DNA from 3 places in the Azospirillum ramasamyi genome. Region 1 is predicted to be linked to each of the others. Evidence: predicted binding sites of a transcription regulator. Region 1 holds the regulator's gene; each other region holds the start of a gene.
The links. Region 1 encodes LexA, which represses DNA repair genes until DNA is damaged. Its sites were predicted from a motif close to ATGTTCTANTTTGGTTC; they were not measured.

Region 1 (2,198 bases):
CAACGCGCTCGGCCTCTGCGCGCTCGTCGCCGCCCAGGGCGGACTGGCCCACAATCTCGGCGTCGCCAAGGACACGCCGGACAGCGTCGCCGCCATGGCGAAGGGCGCCGCCGGCTGCGATCTGCTGGTCACCACCGGCGGCGCCTCGCATGGCGATTACGACTTCGTGCGCGACGTGCTGGCCGACCGTGGCGTGTCGCTGGAGGTGCAGACCGTGGCGATGCGGCCGGGCAAGGCGCTGATGTTCGGCCGGGCCGGCGGGGTGCCGCTGCTGGGCCTGCCCGGCAATCCGGTCTCGACCGGGGTCACCGCCGTCCTGTTCCTGCGCCCGGTTCTGCGCCTGCTGCAGGGCCTGCCGCCCGAGGACGACCGCCCGCCCCTGCGCGCCCGTCTGACCGTCGCGCTGAGGGCCAACGACCGGCGCGAGGAATATCTGCGCGCCACCCTGGCCGCCGGACCGGATGGCGTCCTCACCGTCACCCCCTTCGCCCGGCAGGACAGCGCCATCACCTCGCTCTACGCCCGGGCCGACTGCCTGATTCCCCGCCCGCCCAACGCCGATCCGGAACCTGCCGGCGCCCTGGTCGGCGTGCTTCCTTTGACCGACGGGGCGCTCAGCATCTAAACTTGAACACGGCGTTTGACAGACGATGGAACAGTTGAACACCACCCTGAAATCCGTTCCACGGTGTTTCGGATGTTCCACTCAAGTTCTGAAAGAAGCCGATGGAGGGCTTGACGCGCGGCAGGAACCAAACTAGAACATGGAGCAACGTTTAGTTTTTGTTCCATCTTCAGTCTGGCGACGGCCGGGAGGCATCCATGCTCACGCGCAAGCAGCACGAATTGCTGCTGTTCATCCACGAACGGCTCGGCCAGGGCGGAGTTTCGCCGTCGTTCGACGAGATGAAGGACGCCCTGGGGCTGAAGTCCAAGTCGGGCATCCACCGCCTCATCACCGGCCTTGAGGAACGCGGCTTCATCCGCCGCCTGCCCCACCGCGCCCGCGCCCTGGAGGTTCTCCGCCTTCCCGAGGGCATCGACGCCGCCCGCGCCCGCGGCGGCGCGCCCAAGCCGAAGTTCCAGCCCAACGTAATCAAAGGCGATTTCGCCTTCGCCGGCCGCGACGCCGCTCCGCCCGCCCCCACCCCGGCCGCGGCGAACGAGACGGTGCAGCTCCCGCTCTACGGCCGCATCGCCGCCGGCACGCCGATCGAGGCCCTGCGCGACAACAGCGCCTTCGTCGACGTCCCCGCCTCGATGCTGACCGCCGGCGACCACTACGCGCTGGAGGTCTCGGGCGATTCGATGGTGGAGGCCGGCATCCTCGACCACGATACCGTCATCATCCAGCGTTGCGACGCGGCGGAGAACGGCACCATCGTCGTGGCGCTGGTCGATGAAGGCGAAGTGACGCTGAAGCGCCTGCGCCGCAAGGGCCACACCATCGCCCTGGAACCCGCCAACGCCGCCTATGAAACCCGCATCTTCGGCGCCGACCGCGTCCGCGTGCAGGGCAAGCTGGTCGGTCTGGTCCGCAAGTACTGAGCCACTGTCGTCCCTCCCTATCCCTCCCCCGCTCACGCGGGAGAGGGTCGGTGAGGCGGCAAAACCTCGGTCATCCCTCACCTCCCCCCGGTCCAGGGCCGGTCTCCCCTGATCCCGCGCACCGTCTCCACCTCCACCCCCGCCTCCGTCAGCCACAGCGCATGCGCCCCCTCGTGACGCAGCGCCCAGCGGTCGATAACGACGCCGGCCCGGCACCTCCGCGCCACCGCCGCAGTCACCACCGCATCGGCCGCCCCGCAATCCTCGTCCAGGGCATCCGGCAGCCGCGGCAGGGCGACAGTTCGTCCCCCGCCCCGGTACAGGCAGCCGAGCGCATCGCAGTTCAACGACCGCCCACCCTCGCTCCATCCTCCAGCCGCCGGCCAGGGATCCGCCGCCGCGCGTTCGCCGTCGCGTTCCCGCCAGGTTTCGACGACCCGGCCCCCGGTCTTGCCCGAAGCGCTGAGGCGACCGTCCGCCAGCCGCACCGCCATCACGGCCCCGTCCCCCGAGACCAGCACGTCCGGCCGCGTCACCAAAGCCGGCGAGGCCAGCCCCGCCAGGATCGGCAGCAATCCCAGCCAACGCCATCGCCGGGTCCAGATGCACAGCCAGATGCCGCCCAGCACCAGCACCGCGAACCCCTCCAT
Region 2 (2,198 bases), on a different replicon from region 1:
TCAGGTGCCGCACGGCGGTCAGGCCGTTGGAGCCATGGGCCAGCCAGACGTCGATCACCGCCACGTCAACGACTTTACCGGCGGTGAGGTCGATCGCAGCCTCGGCGGTGTCCACGACACCAACGACGCGATGACCCAGTTCATCCAGTATATCGGCCAGCATCGCGGCGATGCAGGGATCGTCCTCGGCAACCAGGATGTCCAGACAATCGGCCATTCCTTCCTCCCGTCAATGCGATCTCAACTCACATGGCGGTTCGATGACGGAATTGCCTCCACTCACCGGGAGGCGGCGACACACTGTGGCATTTCGGCCGCCCTACCCTCTTAGACGGTTGCACCCTTTTCGCACGAGTTCACCGTCAACGAGCAGGACCATGGTCGGCAGCGCACCCTAAGAACACGCATGAAGCGGCCACGAAGGTCGCATCGAAGGAAAAGCTGACCACCGAAAAGGCTGGATCCGAGTCGCTCGGCACCTGGCAACCGGTCCGCGATGATCCAAGCCCTCTCTTCGCCTTGCATCGTCGCGTGAGATGACTCTCCCGCATCCGCCGTGGACGCCTGTCCACCGGCTTCCTGCTCGATATCTGGAGGTTCGCGCCGGGATTCTGCTCCTGAAGGTGGCTCCATGTTCATCCCCAGTGATGCGGGAGAGTCTGACTCGGTTGCCTGAAACTTGGCCGAGGCAGGCTTGGTCTTGACTTATGTCCGGCTTCTGAGGAACAAAAAGGGAACATAATCCTTCCTGGCCTGTCTCAAGAGACATGTATCCTGACCAGTCCCCTCGACCTGCCCTTCAGGACCTGCGCAACCGCATCCGCCAGCTGGAACGCGGCGGGCAGCGCGTCATGCGCGTGCTGCCGTTCGAGCTCGGCGAGATCGACGATCGGCTGCCAAGCGGCGGACTGGCTTTGGGGGCCGTGCATGAGGTGGCCGAGGGCGGCGACCTGGGAGTGATCCACGCTGCGGCGGCCACCTTGTTCGTCGCAGGCATCCTGTCCAGGATGACGGGGCCGGTGCTCTGGTGCCTGCGGGCATCGGACCTGTTCGCCCCGGCGCTGTCTCAGGTCGGCCTGGATCCAAACCGGGTCATCTACGCCGAGGCGCCGGACGAGAAGACGCTGCCCCTGCTGGTCGAGGAAGGCCTGCGCCACCGCGGGCTGGCAGCCGTGGTCGGCGAGCTCGCCAAGCTGCCCATGGTGGCGTCCAGACGCATGCAGATCGCGGCGGAGCACTCTGGGGTCACAGCCATCATCCTGCGCCGGTGGCGCAGCCCGGCCACCGCTGCCGCCGAGGTTGGCCAACCGACGGCCGCTGTCACCCGGTGGCGTATCTCGGCCCTGCCATCCAGCCCCCTGCCAGCGCCGGGTATCGGCCGAAGGCGATGGCGGGTGGAACTGGTGCGGTGTCGTGGCGGTGGGACCGGTGAGTGGGACATGGAGGGCTGCGATGAGGAGGGTCGTCTCGGTCTACTTGCCAACCTGGCCGACGGATCGGCTTCGCGCCAGGGCACGCGCGTCGAAGAACCGCTACGGCGGGTCGGGCTCCGGATCGGCGCCTGACGCCGACGAGCCGACCGACAAGCCCTTCGTCGTCGCGTCGACCGGCGCCCAGCGCGTCATCACGGCCGTGGACATGGCCGCCCACCGGCTCGGCCTACGCCGGGGCATCCCGCTCGCCCATGGGCGGGCAATGGTGCCGGACCTAACGGTTGCCGATGCGGATCCCGAGGCCGACGCCGAGGGTCTGCACCGGCTGGCGCTGTGGGCGCTCCGCTATAGCCCGATGGTGTCCGTGGACCTGCCGGACGGCCTGTGGATCGACGTCACCGGCGCCAGCCACCTGATGGGCGGTGAACGCCAGCTGCTCGACGACTTGGTCGGCCGCCTCGCCGGAATGGGCGTCGCCGCGCGGGCCGCGGTCGCCGGTACGCCGGGCGCCGCCAACGCCATCGCACGCTTCGGCCACCGGCCTGTGTGCGTGGTGGACGATGCGCTGGAGACCGTGTCCGCCTTGCCGCTGGCCGCCCTGCGGCTGCCGCCGGAGATGGCCATGGAACTTCGACGCCTGGGTTTCGAGACCATCGGCGACCTGGAGGCAACGCCACGCGCACCGCTGGCCCATCGGTTCGGTACATCGCTTGGCCGACGGCTGGACCAGATCTTCGGCCGTGTCGGCGAACCGATCGTGCCCGT
Region 3 (2,198 bases), 1.3 Mb from region 1:
TCCAGGCAAACAGGACGACGGGTGGGCCAGGACCGGCCTTTGTCAGGCTGATCCGCGGTGCCATCCGGCGCTCAGAAGGAGACCTGCCATGCTGCCCGCCCACCTTGCCGACCGCCTGCTGAAGCAGCGCCGCGATGCCGACAGCGCGGAATTCGCCCGCCAGCTGCCGCTTTACGCGCCGCTGGACGCCGACGATCCGCGTTGGATGACCGAGCCGGACGGCTCAGAACAGCCCAGCCGCCGCGAGCCCGATTGGGCGACCGACTACTGAGCGGCCACTCCTGACGGCACTCACCGGCCGGCGCCAGCCGGGCGGTGAACCGACAGGCCGCCTTCCCGGCTTGAGTGTCGGATGTCGGACATCCGCCACAGATTTCCCGCCCGCGGGTCTGCAATGCCGGGATCTCCAGCGTTGGTATCTCCGATGTCGGAATCTCCGGCATCGCGCCAGCCCTCCTCCTCCCGGATCAGGGTCCAGCGGCCCGGACGGCCGCCACGGCAGCGTTCCAGCGCGACGGACCAGCGCGGCGCTCCCAATCCCGGCAGGCCTCCGGCCGGGCGCGGAGCCCTATCCTCCTCATCATCCCGGCTGGGCGCAGCATCCAGACGCCAGCGCGTCACCGCGGCACTGAGCCCCTCCGGCCCCCTCTCCCTCGACCGCCTGTTCCTGCCGCCCGGCGCTCCGGCGCTCAGGTCCAGCAGGAAGCCGGTCACCCCCGACGATTCGGCGGCCAGCTGCAGCCGCCGGCTGGCGGTAAGGTCCAGCCCCTCCAACTCGCCCAGCACCGCCGACAGGGCGGAACAGCGCAGCGCCTCCTCCATCGCCCACAGCGCATCGGCCGCCCGCACCGCCCGCACCGCCACCAGCCGGTCCGGCGTCAGCCCATGGGCCGCCAGCCCCGGCGCATAGAGGTCGCGTCCCCGCAGGATCCACAATGCCGGAGCCTTGGGCGTCGCCAGCCGGCCCAGCAGAGTGGCGGCGAAGCCGGTGCCCGCCCCCGGATCCTCCGCCGTCACCGCATGCAGGCAGCCCAGCGGCAGGCCGCCGTCGGGCAGATGGGCGTCGATCGACTCCACCCCGAATGGCAGGATCCGCCCGTCCTCCCCGCCCACCCCCTCGATCCGCCGGATGCGCGCGCGCAGATCGGCCAGCACGCCGGCACGGTCGCGCGGCGCAGAGTGCGCGGGCACGGAGGGGGACGGCAGGGTGGACATGACTCGGCTCCGCTCATCAGGCATATGTTCCTGATATGTTCTATCACGGAGCCTTGTCGAGGGGGAGTCTGCGACTCCTGTCTTGTGCTGGGACAGGATCCTGGGACCGGATGTGGCGGGTATGCGATCGCCCGGGTCAGTTGGCGATGGGTGTGGCGCCGATCTTGCCGCGCGGTGCCGCCTTGATGGTCGGGCCGGCATTGTCGACGGGCTTTTCCAGGGTGGTGGAGGTGCCGCGGCTGCCGCGCGGCGTGTTGCCCTTCAGGCTCAGCAGGTGCAGCCGGACATAGGCGGTGGAGCCGCCGGCCTTCACCGCCACCCAGTCGCTGTTGCGCACCCGGCCCAGCGTGCTGACCGCCTGCCCGGCGCCCAGCGTGGCGACGACGCCCGACCCGGCAGCGGGCCGTGCATAGACCGGAGTCGATCTGTCCACCTGCCATTCCCCGTACATGGGCTCCAGCCCGGCTCCGGAGTCGGGCGCGCTGCGCACGGTCGGGGGGTTGGGAACGCGCTGGTACGGCATGCAGCCGGAAACCGTCAGCGTGACCAGGGCCACCATCAGCGGAAGGGTACGCAAACGCCGGATCATCGCTCACCTTGGAGGGGGCAGAGTGAAGGCAGGAAAGGCCATGGGCCTTCAGCGCGACCATACAGGAGGCGCGCTCCTTTCCGCTACCGCAGCGCAACCAGGATCGCTATGAGCTTTTTGGGGTAGCCGGTCCCGGAGCCGAACTCGGACCCGAAACCGGAGCGCAGGAGTTCACCCCCGGCCTGCGTATCTCGATGCGTATCCCGACAAGCGGCACATCTCCGACACTGGCCGGACGGCCATGCCGCAGGGCGAGTTTCGAGACAGGAAATCGGCGGGATTGCCGCGCAGACGTGTGGGTTCGGATGCGCGGCACGGGAAAAGGCGGTCGGCGGGTGGCGCCGGCCGCCTTTTCTTCTTGAAGACCGCCCGTCTGAGCTTCCGGCCCTCAGAC

Region 2: the regulator LexA is predicted to act here: its motif matches at 724-740, upstream of DM194_RS14810 (ImuA family protein).
Region 3: the regulator LexA is predicted to act here: its motif matches at 1,240-1,256, upstream of DM194_RS10455 (ImuA family protein).

What each region holds. Positions count from the first base shown of each region.
Region 1 is NZ_CP029829.1:880,070-882,267, reverse strand. Features, by position in the region: gene DM194_RS04040 (molybdopterin molybdotransferase MoeA) at 1-625, shown strand, start outside; gene lexA (transcriptional repressor LexA) at 823-1,548, shown strand; gene DM194_RS04030 (ComEC/Rec2 family competence protein) at 1,626-2,198, opposite strand, start outside.
Region 2 is NZ_CP029830.1:505,077-507,274, forward strand. Features, by position in the region: gene DM194_RS14805 (response regulator) at 1-217, opposite strand, end outside; gene DM194_RS14810 (ImuA family protein) at 768-1,565, shown strand; gene DM194_RS14815 (Y-family DNA polymerase) at 1,453-2,198, shown strand, end outside.
Region 3 is NZ_CP029829.1:2,229,731-2,231,928, forward strand. Features, by position in the region: gene DM194_RS10450 (hypothetical protein) at 89-271, shown strand; gene DM194_RS10455 (ImuA family protein) at 292-1,215, opposite strand; gene DM194_RS10460 (SH3 domain-containing protein) at 1,352-1,792, opposite strand; gene hemN (oxygen-independent coproporphyrinogen III oxidase) at 2,193-2,198, opposite strand, start outside.